2 regions of the Undibacterium sp. GW821-FHT11H02 genome follow, and region 1 is predicted to be linked to the other one. Evidence: predicted binding sites of a transcription regulator. Region 1 holds the regulator's gene; the other holds the start of a gene.
The links. The regulator NrdR, encoded in region 1, represses ribonucleotide reductase genes. The targets are predictions, from matches to a motif close to CACNANATNTNGTG.
Positions count from the first base shown of each region.

Region 2: AC1RR2_RS19475 (ribonucleoside-diphosphate reductase subunit alpha) is a predicted target of NrdR. The motif match lies at 4,726-4,739, and genes of this name have one in related genera.

Region 1 covers NZ_JBXARG010000025.1:34,588-42,528, forward strand. The annotation lists gene AC1RR2_RS19055 (autotransporter assembly complex protein TamA) at 1-828, opposite strand, end outside; gene AC1RR2_RS19060 (ExbD/TolR family protein) at 1,044-1,487, opposite strand; gene tolQ (protein TolQ) at 1,502-2,197, opposite strand; gene ybgC (tol-pal system-associated acyl-CoA thioesterase) at 2,334-2,765, opposite strand; gene AC1RR2_RS19075 (SDR family NAD(P)-dependent oxidoreductase) at 2,838-3,584, opposite strand; ZMP/ZTP riboswitch at 3,974-4,108, shown strand; gene glyA (serine hydroxymethyltransferase) at 4,210-5,457, shown strand; gene nrdR (transcriptional regulator NrdR) at 5,575-6,027, shown strand; gene AC1RR2_RS19090 (type IV pilin protein) at 6,114-6,578, opposite strand; gene AC1RR2_RS19095 (pilus assembly protein) at 6,667-7,941, opposite strand, start outside.
Region 2 covers NZ_JBXARG010000027.1:21,751-29,691, reverse strand. The annotation lists gene AC1RR2_RS19500 (cytochrome C assembly family protein) at 1-118, shown strand, start outside; gene AC1RR2_RS19495 (PP0621 family protein) at 115-396, shown strand; gene AC1RR2_RS19490 (sensor histidine kinase) at 412-2,148, shown strand; gene AC1RR2_RS19485 (sigma-54-dependent transcriptional regulator) at 2,145-3,713, shown strand; gene ampD (1,6-anhydro-N-acetylmuramyl-L-alanine amidase AmpD) at 3,697-4,326, shown strand; gene AC1RR2_RS19475 (ribonucleoside-diphosphate reductase subunit alpha) at 5,013-7,937, shown strand.

The DNA of each region.
Region 1 (7,941 bases):
GTAACCTGCGCCAAAGCCCAGATCTCGGGTTTGACGCTCGGTCAGAGACAACTCAATAGGAAGTGCTTCGGCTTTACTTTCCTCAGGTTCTACGTTGAATGACACGGTAGAAAAATAAGCAGAATTTTGCAAAGCTCGCTGAAAATCAAGTAAACGTGTACTCGAATAAATGTCGCCTTTTTTGGGCGGATTAAATCGATCGATTAACCACAGGGGATAACGTTCCAATCCCGTCACTTGCAAATCACCGAAGTAATAGGAAGCGCCACTATCAATATCCAATTCCAACACTGCGCTATTGGTTTCAGCATCAATACTGGCTCGACTATCGACTAAAATGGCACCCGCATACGAAAGACTGCGCAAGCTTTCCAAAGTGGCTATCTTGGATTGACCCCAATCGCTTTGCCGAAACGGCGCGCCGCGCGGCAATCCCCATTCCTTGATTAAGCGTTCATGCCTTTGCATTGCAGCTGGTTTCTCTGCCTGAACATCCGTCATCAAACTACCGCTCAAATTAAAAATCACCTCTTTAATCAGGGTACGAATGCCGGGATCAACGTTTACATCGAGGCGGGTTTCATCAATACTCTTTTCGAGCTGAATCTGCGCGGAGAAATAGCCTTCTGTCGCCAAAATGGCAGCAATATCGTTTTGCAATTTACGCAGAAAACCTGGCGTCACAATTTGCGCCTCAGCATTTCTTGCTAATGCCGGGATATGTTCCTCCAGCAAATCGCTCAGCTCGCTCTGATTGAGCTGCAACCGCACACGCGTCAAGCTGGCCGTGGTGGTTGGCAAGTCAGCTACAAGCTGCGTTGCCGGCATGAATTCTTGCAGCGCCGGCTTGCTTGTGGTTGGAGATATTGGAGTTTTTAACGCCTGCTGTACTTGCCTCGCATTGGCAGTTGTCGCGCTAAGAGCAAGCAGTGCGAACACGCTGACCATACGGCTCAGCCTACTACTTGAGCGTAGCACTCGCTGATGAGAAAATGGTTGTAGGGTCGTACAAACGATAGGCATTAGATTTTGCTAGGTGCACATTACTTGGTGGCGAGTCCTACCCGATTAATTCCCAACTTCTTGGCTTCGGAAATAACTTGAATTACCTCGTCATATTTAATTTCTTTGTCAGCGGAAACCATGACTGGCAACTCAGGTTTAGCCTCATGATACTCTTTTAGCTTCTGCATCAATTGCTTACGATCAAGCGCAGTCTCTTTCGATTCTTGTTTACTATTACCGTTAGCGCTGCCCTTGGTCGTAATACTAATTGTCGCTGAAGCATTCGGACTCAGGGCAATTTCTATATAGTCTGAAGGCGGCTGTTTCGATTGTCCGGCGGTTGGCAAGTTAATCACGCTAGGATTCGTCATCGGTGCCGCGACCATGAAAATCACCAACAATACCAACATCACATCGATGTAAGGAACAACGTTAATTTCTGCCTTAAATTTGCGTTTACGTTCGCCACGAAGTGAACTCATTTCTGATCATCCGCTTATCGAGATTGTCTCTGCAAGATATTTGAGAATTCTTCAATAAAGGTTTCAAAACGAATTGCCAGACGATCGATGTCGTGTGAGTAGCGGTTATAGGCTAACACGGCAGGAATCGCTGCAAACAAGCCAATCGCGGTAGCAATCAGGGCTTCTGCAATACCCGGCGCTACCGCACTCAAAGTCGCTTGCTGCACATTCGCCAAACCGCGGAAGGAATTCATAATGCCCCAGACTGTACCGAGCAAACCGATGTAAGGTGACACCGAACCAACTGATGCCAGGAAAGATAAATGTGATTCCAGATGATCCATTTCACGCTGATAAGAAGCACGCATGGCACGACGCGCACCATCCAACATCGCACCGGCATCCAGACTCGCCTTATTCGCGGCTTTCACTTTATGGTATTCGTTCATGCCAGCTTCGAAGATACGTTCCAAGGCACCGGTTTTATCACGGCTGCCGCGGTGATTAGCGACGGCTGTCTGATACAACTCAACCAAATTACCACCAGCCCAAAACTGTCGTTCAAAGTCTTCCGTTTGCGCCCGCGCTTTTTTAATCGCAAACATTTTGCTGAAAATATAATTCCAACTGGTCAGCGACACAAACAATAAAATGGCCATCACGATTTGCACTAATGGCGAGGCATTTAAAATTAAGGCGGAAAATGAGAGATCGTGGGTAACTGTCATGGTAATTTCTACAAAAACACTACTATCTATAAATGCCTGACAAAGTCTTTCAACAATATCAGGGCTAATTGAGCAACATACTAATTAATTGTGGCTTGTTTCGCTTACTTCACTTTTTCAGCGGCACTGGGCGTTCTTAAGAAACCTGAGGGTTCATCAGCATTAACACCGGATTTGGAATCGGCACCGGGCGCCACTGATCCATATCGACACAACAAGCGGTGACCTTGGCACTGGTCAATAGGCGTTCACCACACCAAACTTCCTGCAAGAAAACAATGGATGCACGACCCGTCTTTTCGATCTGCACCGTCACCAAAAGTTCGTCATCCAAACGCGCGGATGCATGATACTCGACTGCCGTCGCTTTGACGACAAACAATGCACGAAATTCATCAGCCATTTGCTTTTGATGGACTCCAATTGCGCGCAACCATTCGGTGCGGGCACGCTCGAAGAATTTCAAGTAGTTGGCATAAAAGACAATACCACCTGCGTCGGTATCTTCGTAATACACCCGAACGGGCCAGCTGAACACATGAGGCTTACTAGGCGCATTGATCATCATTACTTTTTCATTAACTTAATATTTACTGAGGCATCATTTCGCCGATTTTTGCATTAAACGCCAAGATAAGCGCTAACTACGTTGGATCGCCAAAGGTCCGAAACCCTGACACATGGGCATCATCTCTATGTAATTAATATTTACGTGCGGAGGCAGCGTGGCGATCCAATAGGCAGTTTCGGCAATATCTATGGCCGTCAATGGCTGCGTTCCTTGATACACTTTTGCCGCAGCCGCATCATCGCCCTTCAAGCGTACATTTGAAAATTCGGTGCCGCCACATAATCCTGGCGCAATATTGCTGGCACGCACCCCAGTGCCTATCAAATCGGCTCGCAGATTCAAAGTAAATTGATCGACAAACGCCTTAGTTGCCCCGTACACATTGCCACCCGGATAGGCGGTCGAGCCAGCAATTGATCCTATGTTCAAAATCACACCATTTTTGCGATCGATAAAATGCGGTAACAAAGCATGGGTCATACGCACTAAACCCTTGTTATTGGTATCGATCATGGTTTCCCAATCGTCCAGATTTGCATTTTGAGCCGCTGCGATACCAAGCGCCAATCCTGCGTTATTGACCAAAACATCAATATCGCGCCAATTCGCTGGCAAATTAGCCAACATTGATGCAATCGAAACTTTATCCGTCACATCCAATTCAACACCTAACAAGGCCTCGCCCAACTCAGTCTGCAATTGCTGTAACTTATCCATACGCCTTGCGGCAGCGATTACACGATGGCCGGTTTGCACGAACTTTCGCGCCATCGCCTCACCAAAACCCGAACTTGCTCCCGTAATCAGTACCAGCATGTGCCTTGCCTCTAAGATTGAATGGTAAAGCTGCCATTTTAAAGCTTTTTTGCCCTACCAGTCTTTATCAAATAGCTTTAGAGTAGGGATCAAATCATGATTCCCTACGAAGTTTCCTTGCCAATACAAGCATGCGCTTATCAAGCTAAGCCTGTTTATTGTCATTTCACTTTTTACAAGCGCCCTACAGATCTCGCCCGAACTAAAGAACTCACCTCCAAGAGCGCGAAGAAATCATCTCAAGAGCATTGCCAGCCTTAGGTCTTAACTAAGAACCTGAATATAGACATGGCGGCTCAAATAGGGATATTCACACTCTATTCGAAAGCAGTGTTTACCTTTACGTAACTTGCCGAAACACCCCTATTCACGTAAAATTCGGGCACCATTTTGTCTCACGCAACTGGCGAAAATGCAGCAATTTTTTATCCAAAGATTGTTGGCAGAAGATGGAGTTCCATCGTGAAGCGTGAGATTTGCAGAGTCAAAGATGTCGATTCTGGCCGTACGCCTGGGTATCCCGATGGTAAAAGTGATTGAGACTTGTATCCACAAGTTGGCGCATTTTTACAGATCAGTCCCAATCTAATTTTTCATTTTTTACGCTTTTTTCTACAGGAAACCCATGTTCTCCAAGAATCATACTCTCGCTAATATCGATCCAGAATTGCTCGCCGCGATTCAAGCCGAAAATGTACGTCAACAAGAACATATCGAGTTGATCGCTTCTGAAAATTACACCTCACCAGCGGTGATGGAAGCGCAAGGCTCCCAATTGACCAACAAGTACGCCGAAGGCTATCCAGGCAAGCGCTACTATGGTGGTTGCGAGCACGTGGACGTGGTTGAGCAATTAGCAATCGACCGCTTGAAACAAATTTTTGGCGCGGAAGCAGCAAACGTACAGCCAAATTCCGGTTCACAAGCAAATCAAGGTGTGTTCTTCGCCGTCCTGAAACCAGGCGATACCATTATGGGTATGTCTTTGGCAGAAGGTGGTCACCTGACTCACGGTATGCCTTTGAATATGTCGGGCAAATGGTTTAACGTTGTGTCTTACGGTTTGAACGACAAAGAAGAAATCGACTACGAAGCAATGGAGCGTTTGGCGCGTGAAAGCAAGCCAAAATTGATCATTGCTGGCGCATCGGCTTATTCTTTGCGTATTGATTTCGAACGCTTCTCAAAAATCGCGAAAGAAGTTGGCGCCTATTTCATGGTCGACATGGCGCACTATGCAGGTCTGATCGCTGCTGGCGTTTATCCAAATCCAGTACCCTTTGCTGACTTCGTCACTTCAACGACGCACAAATCATTGCGCGGCCCACGCGGCGGTATTATTTTAATGAAGGCAGAGCACGAGAAGATCATCAATTCTGCGATTTTCCCTGGCTTACAAGGTGGCCCTTTGATGCATGTGATCGCAGGTAAAGCAGTAGCGTTCAAAGAAGCCTTGAATCCAGAGTTCAAAGCTTACCAAGAGCAAGTGGTAAAGAACGCAGATGCATTAGCGAAGACACTGATCGAACGCGGCTTACGTATCATCTCTGGCCGTACTGAATCGCACGTCATGTTGGTCGATTTGCGCTCCAAGAACATCACTGGCAAAGCAGCTGAAGCGGTACTCGGTTCTGCACATATCACGTGCAATAAGAATTCAATTCCTAACGATCCAGAAAAGCCATTCGTCACTTCCGGTATTCGTTTAGGTAGTCCAGCTTTGACTACACGTGGTTTTAAAGAAGCAGAAGCAATCAAAATTGGTCATTTGGTTGCAGATGTCTTGGATAACCCAAATGATGCAGCGACGATAGAACGTGTGAAAGCAGAAGTCAAAAAACTGACCTCTGCCTTCCCTGTGTACGGCAATTAATTAGTGCATAAAAAGCCACTCAGACGAGTGGCTTTTTTTACGCTATGCTTTAGCGATAAAAATAGATACGAAACTGATGCCTAACAAGACAAACCTAGGATTGGCAGGAGATATTTCATGAAATGCCCTTACTGCCACCACGTAGATACCCAGGTCATAGACACTCGAATTTCCGAAGAAGGCGATAGCATTCGCCGCCGCAGACGTTGCGCCAGTTGCGATAAACGCTTTACCACCTATGAGCGCATAGAACTAACTATGCCGGTCATCGTCAAAAAAAATGGTAGTCGCTCAGAGTACGAATCATCAAAACTACGAGCCAGTCTCATGCTTGCTTTGCGCAAACGCCCGGTGTCAGCGGAAGCTGTCGATACAGCAATTCAAAGAATCGAGGAAAAATTATTAGCCAGCGGTGAGCGTGAAGTGGTTTCAGGTCACTTAGGTGAATTAGTCATGCGTGAGCTCAAGCGCTTAGACAAAATTGCCTATATCCGTTTTGCATCGGTTTATAAGAGTTTCGAAGATGTTTCTGAGTTTGTTGAGGCGATTCAGGAAGTAAAGAAGAAATAAGCACAAGGAGCTGGTCGTTATTAGAATTCGAATGCAAAAAAGGGAAGAGCAAGTCTTCCCTTTTTTGCATTCAAGGATTTGCAAGGCTATTTGTTCCAACAAGAGTCTTGTGTCTTGGTTGCTCCCAAAGTACCCGTAATTGTACGCTGTCCCAGATTATTTACGGTATAAGTAGCGCATTCGTCACTCGCCATTTTATTCACTGGACGTGCATCCAACGAATATGTCCTCGCAGTCCTTGGTGCCGCTGGACTAAACTCCAATTGATACTGAACTTGCGTGCCTGAGGAATTCCTTGGTGACACCGTATTGGGCAACACTGGTTGTGCACCAGAAAGTGAGATCAGGTACGAATTATTCTCGGTATAAAACCGCTCCATATACTGAGCGTTTTCCATTAGAAGCGCCCTGACGTCAGACCGTTTACCCCGGTTCATATACTCAACAATACCCGGGTAAGCAAGCGCTGAAAGTATCCCTAAGATAGCGACCGTAACCATCGCCTCTATCAGAGTAAAGCCACCGCTGAGCTTTCTTTGTCGCTGTTTCATTGCACATCCTTTATAGAAAAATTGTTTTGCGAGCCGATTACAAAGTTCAAATGAATTCCTATTTAAACCTGTAACATCTAAAATTTAGTTATTGGCGACCAACTAGTTGACGCCATAAGCGGACGGTAGGGATTAACTTCGATCCCCTACTTGGTGTACCTGATGTATTCACCAGTGCACCATCCTTTGATGCAGCTTGGTACAACTTCAAATTACGATTGCCAGTTCGAATCACCGTGGTTCCCAAAGTAGACGAACTCAATCGACCACTTACCGCAACATCAGATGTGTTGATGACACCATCGCCATTCGTATCAATGGTTTGATAACCTAGTGCCGCACCGTTTAATGCACTAATCTGGATAGTGGCGGATAGACCATCATTAGCACACAATTCAGTACTTGTTCCTGGAATCAAGGTAGTAAAAATAGCCTGATCTTCAAACACATTGGGATCCGTTACCAAACGTTCTCCTGCTTTCTTATCTAGGGTTAAATACCAACCTCGTTTAGTATTCCAATCTACCGCATTCTTGGTCACTTGATAGAACGAAGTACCGTAAGTCGACAATTTTTGCTGAACCAATAGTGACTTGCTCACTTGCGTAGGTGCCGCTTGATCCCACACACCGTATAAGGTTTCATTGTCTACCGTCGTAGAGTCATTATCCTCGAATATTTTTCCGGTACCAAAAATAATCAAATAACCATTCATTGGATGTTGATATATTTGTGGTTGTGTCGTAATCGGTTGCTTACGTCCGCTACCGTCAACGGCATCAGTTGCAGTGAACAAAGGCTTAGTCGAACCAAATGCGAGACTTGGCGTGGTAATCCCAGTCACAGTCTTAAAATCAAACTTCCACAAATTGCCTTGGATATCACCAGCATAAGCCGACAAAATCGTCGCGTCAGGGCCGATCAATAATTTGGGAGTAGACAAACCATTCGGTGAACTAGAATTACCAACGCCAGTAGATATGCGATATAAAACATTGCCATTATTCAAATCGGCGACGTACAGAACCGCCGCACCATTGATACTAGAAAATCCATTCCCAAAAATGGTTACCCATCTGCCATCTTTCAAGCGGCCAACCTGAGGAACACCTATCGTGTAACCCAAATCATTATCGCCAGCTGCCGAAATTTCCCACTTTACGCTATCCTTTGTGAAGCTGGTAGGATCTGTCACATCCAAAGCGAACACAGATTTAGCCCCAGCCCCAGTGGTGCCGACCAAAATAGTACGCCATGGATCAGTAGGGTTTGAACCTAATGGTGCATCAGCAATGTTGGGCGTACCATCAACAAAAAAACGATGAACGTAGTTTGGTTTGGCTAACTCCGGCAAATTACCAAT
Region 2 (7,941 bases), on a different contig from region 1:
TGGCTGGCGCGGTAAATCAGTTCTTAGAATTACTTTGTTCGGCTTCCTAAGTTTGTTGCTGGCCTACGTTGGTAGTCGTTTCGTCTTGGAAGTGTTGTTGCATCGGAGCGTGTTATGAAGTTACTGGTTTGGTTGCTATTGGGTGTGCTGGTGTATTTTGCGCTACGTAAGAATTTGCGCGCTGCTTCGGACAAAAAAACGCAAGCTCAAGCCCCCGCAAATGATTGGGCTGATGCCAGTACGACTTATAGTGCAAATAAAAAGGAAAGTGAGGCAATGTTGAATTGTGCGCATTGTCAGGTCTATTTTCCAGCCTCTGAAGCAGTGGTGCGTGGATCGCAAAGTTTTTGTTGTCTAGAGCATGCGGAGCTTTCCACAAATAAGAAATCAGACTAATTCGATGACTCATTGATGATTAATAGCCAGCACCCCGCTAGCGTCAGTGCCACATTGTGGCGTTCACTACAGACGCTGAACGCCTCGCGAGTTGTAATGGCGCTGGTGTTATTAGGTTTTTTGAATTTTAAGTTTTTCCGTGAGAACTGGGTTTTTGACATCGCTTCGCTGCGAGTTTTAAGCCTTAGCTATCTATGCATCGCATTGACATTTGTTGTATTAAAAGTGCGCTGGTCAGGACACTTTTACCTACAGCTTGTCACACAGATCGCGATCGACTTGATGGTTATTTCCATTTTGTATGTCGGATCAGGCGGTAGTAAAAGCGGACTTGTCATTCTTTATTTGTTCCCTTTGGCCGGAGCTGGTGTGCTGGCACCTATGCTGCTGGCTTTATTCTTTGTGTCAGCGGTTTCTTTGTTCGTGCTCTTGGTGAATACCTATCAAGTTCTGCAAAATGAAGATAGTCAGCTGATTTCTCAGGCGGGTCTGTATGGCGCAGCGTATTTTGCAGTCGTATATGTACTGAATCGATTGGCAAAAAATTTGATAGGGCAAGAAGAGCTGGCTATACAGCGCGGTTTTGAACTCGCTTTGCAACAGGCGATCAATCGTACGGTTATTGCCGACATGGACGATGGTGTTTTGGTGATAGATCAAGATGGTCAATTATTCGAGTCCAATCCGGCAGCTGACCGTATGTTAGGAGTTAACCCGCTGAGTTTTGCGAATGGTCGTAAGATAGGTTTACATCAAATTCCTGCTTTAGAGCCAATCGCTGCTGCCTTGGTACGCTGGAATGAAGGGCAGCGACCCGATACCACGAGTTGGCTCAGGAATGAAGCTTCATCCTTCGTGGTGTTAAGGCATTTTGTCGATGATAAACATAGATCCTCAGACTATTCCTGCGCAGAAGAGGCACATGAGGCAGTTACCCACCTCAAGTTACGTTTTATTCGTATTGAAGAATATGATTTTGAACATGTGGGCGGACAAGTTGCACCTTGCACGATTATTTTTATTCAAAACGTCTCGGATATAGAAAACCAGGCGCAGCAATTGAAATTGGCGTCGATGGGGCGACTCACGGCGAGTATTGCGCATGAGGTACGCAATCCCTTATCTTCGATTTCTTATGCGGCTTCTTTGTTAAGTGAAGACGTGCATAATGAAGTTCAGTCTAAGCGCTTGTTGAAAATTGTTGACGATAATGTCATGCGCTTAAATCAATTAATCGAAGATATTTTGAAATTGTCGCGTAAAGCGCAAATGAATTTGCAACCTATCTTGCTGATGGATGCATTGCGCGATATCGTGCAAGAATTCGTTGAGACACGAGGTATCTCGGATCAGATCATTCATTTAAGTGATTCGGGACGATTCTATATTGTGTTCGATCCGGGGCATTTGCACGAGGTCGTGACAAACTTGCTGTCAAATGCTTTACGCTACGCCAGTGGTAGGCCCGGCTGTATTCGTTTGATTATTAAGCTTGCATCCGGTAATCGGCGTGAGCTGCATATACAGGATGACGGTCCCGGAATCTCATCTGCGGTAAGGGCGCACTTATTTGAGCCATTTTATACAACGTCGAGTAAAGGCACAGGCCTGGGTTTATATATGGCACGTGAATTATGTTTGAATAATCATGCACTGTTAGATTATGAGTATAGAAATGATGAGACCGCGAGTTTTGGTATTGAGCCTGGTGGTCGTTTTGTGATCAATTTTTCTTCGAATGAAAAATCATGAGTCATGCGGTAAATAATACGCCATCTATTACACCGGCCAGAATTCTTGTCATCGATGATGAGGCGCATTTGCGCGAGCTATTGGAAATCACGCTGATTAAAATGGGATTGGAAGTGGATAGTGCGGAGTCACTTGATGCAGCGCGCCGTTATTTGAGTAAGCATAACTACTCATTGATTTTGACCGATATGCGTTTGCCCGACGGCTCGGGTTTGGAAATGGTGGAAGAGGTAAATTTGCATCACAAAAATATACCGATTGCGGTGATCACTGCTTTTGGTAGCACCGATAATGCGGTAGTTGCATTGAAAGCAGGCGCGTTTGATTATGTTTCCAAACCAGTGGCTTTAGATCAATTGCGTAAATTGGTGCGGTCGGCATTACAGATACAAAATGTAAAACCCATAGAAGAGGTCAGCATAGTCGCAACCAAACCGTCTAGCCCCTCTTTTCTCATCGGTCAGTCAAATGAAATTCAGCAAGTCAGATCGCAAATTAGTCGTTTAGCGCGCAGTATGGCGCCAGTCATCATTACCGGCGAATCAGGTAGTGGCAAAGAATTGGCTGCACGGGAGATCCATAGAAATAGTCCCAGAGCCGATAAACCCTTTGTTGCGGTCAACTGCGGTGCGATACCGGAAATGCTGATGGAAGCAGAGTTTTTTGGCTACCGCAAAGGTGCATTTACTGGGGCGAATGACGATAGAGACGGCTTTTTTCAGGCGGCGAATGGCGGTACCCTGATGCTCGACGAGGTGGCCGATTTACCCCTGGCGATGCAAGTCAAGCTCTTGCGTGCAATACAAGAGCGCCGCGTGCGCAAAGTCGGTGCGACGACGGAGGAGCCGGTGGACGTGCGTATACTAAGTGCGACTCACCAGAATCTCGAAAGTTGTGTCAATGCAGGTAAATTTAGGCAGGATTTGTATTACCGTTTGAATGTGATTGAGCTGGTATTGCCACCTTTACGCCAGCGATTGAGTGACGTGCCTGAGCTGGCCGGCAGTATATTACTGAAACTTGCTAGCCCAGGTTATCAAATAGTTTTGAATGAAGCGGCACTATCTGCATTGCAGAATTATGATTTTCCCGGCAATGTGCGCGAATTAGAAAATATTCTGGAACGTGCAGCGGCATTTGCTAATGACGGTTGCATCGATGTGATCGACCTTGGATTACGCAGTGCCATGCGCCATGAAGTACAACATGAAGCGCAGCATGAAGTACCACTGCATTCACAGTTTAAAGCCGTATTCACCGCAAATCAGGATGCTGTTTTTTTGCCAGAGCACCAGGCTGTGGCGGTCGACTCAGGTCTTATTGCCCAGAGTGTAGAGCAAATTACAGATAGTGGGATTTCAAACGCCGCCTCCTTATTTTTGGCGCCCACATTGCCCTGCAGCTTGCCGGCGTATCTCGAGAAAGTGGAGCGCGAAGTGATACGCAGCGCGCTCAAGCAAACCCGGAATAATCGCACTCAGGCGGCGGAATTGTTGGGGATTAGTTTCCGTCAACTGCGTTATTCGATTCAAAAATTAAAAATCAGCGATGTTGAAGCGAACTAAGCCCGGTATTTTGCTCCTACCTAGTGAGCTAGATAATAGTTGGCAAATTGATGAGCGGGGCTGGTGTCCCCAAGTGCCGCATTTACCTTCACCCAATTTCGGCGTTCGCCCGGCGCAGACAGAAGTGTCTATGCTGGTGATACATAATATTAGTTTGCCCGTAGGTGAATTCGGCGGAAGCTATATTGCGGAACTTTTTCAAAATACACTCAATTGCGATGCTCACCCCAGTTTTGCCAGCCTGCATGGCTTGCAAGTATCGAGTCATTTCTTGATTCAACGTGATGGCAAGGTGCAGCAGTTTGTCTCAGCGCTTGATCGCGCCTGGCATGCAGGGGTTTCGCATTTTCAAGGCCGTGATGGCTGTAATGATTTTTCTATCGGGATAGAATTAGAGGGCAGCGATAACTGTCCGTTCGAGTCTCTTCAATATGCAAGTTTGATTAGACTTAGCCAGACACTTATTAGTCATTTTCCTATCGAGCATATTCTTGGGCATGAGGAAATTGCACCTGGACGAAAAACCGATCCTGGGCCTCACTTTGACTGGTTTCGATATCAGCAGGGACTTTGTCTACCTGCTTTAACTGACTGGACTTACTTGGTCGTTTAAAGCCAAACCAAGCGCGACGAAATCTGAAACTAACTTATCGTGCCTGCGCTTTCATCTTGTCTCAGCAAGGTATTTTTTAAGTGCTAAAAAGAATTGCTTAGTCCTTATGATGGATTTGAATTTCCATCGTCTTTATCTTTTATCGCGTATTTTTTAATGCGGCACTTTATTTTTGTGCAAATAATTTAGGTCGAAAAATTTTTCTCTCAGACCAGATTTGCACAAAATATCAGCACCCTATGTTAGTGGTCACTTACCTTGTAGTCCGCATTGATTTGTGGGCTGTGCAATGTCAAACAGAACTATACAAAATTATCAAAATAAAAGCGTACCAACTTTTAAAAAGCGGTTGCGCTCTCGTACTTGAGACACTAGAATTAGTGCAAATAAAAATAAATGCACTAGATGTAGTGTTTTTTGGAATGTTTCCCAAAATTATTTTTTTCGTGTTCTTCTTCGATTAAAGCTGTATGACGGAGGTCATTGTGGTCATCAGTATTTGATATGTGACCATCAAGTAGTCAGCATCTACATCGAAATTGAGAGCACGTTTTCACCGAAGTTGAAGTTGGACTTGATGAATTTCAAGCTTATGCAGTACAGCATTTTGGTAGATCACGCAGTACATACGCAATATTCACTTTAGTAAATAAGACCCTTAATAAGACCCTGAACCTGGAGGCGAAATGCACTCTTCACTAGAAATATCACCATTGCAAGCTTATGACTCAGCCGCAGCACAAGCAAGTTTGACGGCGCAATCATATGTTGTCCCGACCGCTAGCTTTAACGACTATCGTATTATCCGCCGGAACGGCGCGGTAGTTGGATTTGAACCATCGAAAATTTCGATTGCGGTCACTAAAGCATTCTTAGCAGTGAATGGTGGTCAAGGTGCAGCCTCAGCAAGAATTCGTGAACTCGTCGAACATTTGACCTTCAATGTAGTTAACGCCTTGATGCGCCGTCAGCCCAATGGCGGTACTTTCCATATCGAAGATATTCAAGATCAGGTCGAGCTGGCCTTGATGCGTTCCGGTGAACACGATGTGGCACGCGCTTACGTTTTGTATCGTGCTAAACGCATGGACGAGCGCCGCCAACAACTGGAAGCACAAGCAGCAGGCAAGCCTGATGCAGCGGCGCCGCAAATTCATGTTCTCGTCGATGGTCGTCCGCAAGTGTTGGAAGTCGGTCAAGTACGCGCCTTGATTTCTGCAGCTTGCGTAGGTCTGGAAAAATTGGTCGATCCAGAAGCGATACTGATTGAGACGCTAAAAAATCTGTATGACGGCGTGCCAGTCGAAGAATTACACAAATCTGCTATTTTGGCGGCTCGTGCCATGATGGAAAAAGAGCCTGCCTACAGCCAGGTGACCGCTCGTTTGTTATTGCATACAGTCCGCAAAGAAGTGTTTGCTAAAGAAGTTGCGCAACAAGATGCCGCGACTGAGTATGTAGAATATTTCCCGAAATTTATTAAGAAGGGAATAGACGCAGGTTTGTTGGATGCCAAATTGGCGCAATTCGATTTGAAGAAAATGGCCAATGCGCTGGTGGCTGACCGCGATTTGCAATTTGGTTACATCGGTTTGCAAACTTTGTACGATCGTTATTTCTTGCACATCCGCGATGTTCGTATTGAAATGCCTCAGGCTTTCTACATGCGTGTTGCAATGGGCTTGGCCTTAAATGAGATTGACCGCGAAGCGCGAGCAATTGAGTTTTATAACTTGTTGTCGAGTTTTGATTTCATGAGCTCAACGCCGACGCTATTTAATAGTGGCACGCAGCGCTCACAATTATCTTCATGCTATTTGACCACAGTGGCGGATGATCTCGACGGCATCTACGAAGCGATTAAAGAAAACGCGCTGTTGGCGAAATATGCAGGTGGTTTGGGTAATGACTGGACGCCAGTGCGTTCTTTGGGTGCGCACATCAAAGGCACGAATGGCAAATCACAAGGTGTGGTGCCTTTCCTGAAAGTGGTCAACGACACCGCGGTCGCCGTCAATCAGGGTGGCAAACGTAAAGGCGCGGTCTGCGCTTACCTTGAAACTTGGCACATGGACGTGGAAGAGTTCTTGGAACTGCGTAAGAACACCGGTGATGATCGCCGTCGTACGCATGATATGAATACGTCAAATTGGATTCCAGATCTGTTTATGAAGCGCGTGATGGAAAAAGCTGACTGGACTTTGTTCTCACCTTCAGATGTGCCTGATCTGCATGATAAATTTGGCAAATCTTTTGAAGAAGCCTACACCGCTTACGAAGCTAAAGCAGCTAACGGTGAAATCAAGCTATCTAAAAAAGTCGCTGCCTTAGACTTATGGCGCAAGATGTTGTCTATGTTGTTTGAAACAGGTCATCCTTGGATTACATTCAAAGATCCATGCAATATTCGCTCACCACAGCAACACGTAGGTGTCGTGCATAGCTCTAACTTGTGTACAGAAATCACTTTGAACACGAATGACAGCGAAATCGCCGTCTGTAATCTTGGCTCTGTGAACATGCCTGCGCACATGAAGGATGGCAAGCTCGATCACGACAAACTCAAACGCACCATCACGACAGCGATGCGTATGCTCGATAACGTGATTGATATTAATTACTATGCGGTGAAAAAAGCACGTGATTCTAATTTGCGTCATCGTCCGGTCGGTCTGGGTATCATGGGTTTCCAAGATTGCTTACATATGATGCGGATTCCTTACGCATCGATGGATGCCGTGCAGTTTGCTGACACATCTATGGAAGCCGTCTGCTATTACGCTTATCTGGCTTCGACTGAGTTGGCGGAAGAGCGTGGCCGTTATAGTTCTTACACGGGTTCCTTGTGGGATCGTGGCATCTTGCCGCAAGATTCTGTGAAATTATTAGCAGAAGAGCGTGGTGGTTACTTAGAAGTCGACAATTCAGAAGCGATGGATTGGTCCATAGTGCGTAGCCGCATTAAGCAATTTGGTATGCGTAATTCTAACTGCGTAGCGATTGCGCCGACCGCGACGATTTCTAATATTATTGGTGTGGCTGCTTGTATCGAACCGACTTACCAAAACTTGTATGTGAAATCGAACTTGTCTGGTGAATTTACTGAGATCAATGAACATCTGGTTCGTGATTTGAAAGAACGCGGCTTGTGGGATGACGTCATGATCTCTGACTTGAAATACTTCGATGGCAGCTTGGCGAAGATCGATCGTATTCCAGAAGATTTGCGTGAGCTGTATGCAACGGCCTTTGAAATCAGCCCGACCTGGTTGGTCGAAGCCGCTTCCCGTCGTCAAAAATGGATAGACCAAGCACAGTCTCTAAATATCTATATGGCAGGTGCGTCCGGTAAAAAATTGGATGAAACTTACAAGCTGGCATGGTTGCGTGGCCTGAAAACGACCTACTACCTGCGTACTATAGGCGCGACTCATACCGAGAAATCAACTAGTAAGACAGGCGCATTAAATGCCGTAGCAGTTGACGGTGGTAATAGCGGATATTCTGCCAGCACAGAAGTGGCAGCGGCTTCCGCAATCGAAGCGGATGGCGCAGCTTGCTACCTGCGCCCTGGTGATCAAGGTTTCGAAGAGTGTGAAGCCTGCCAGTAAACCT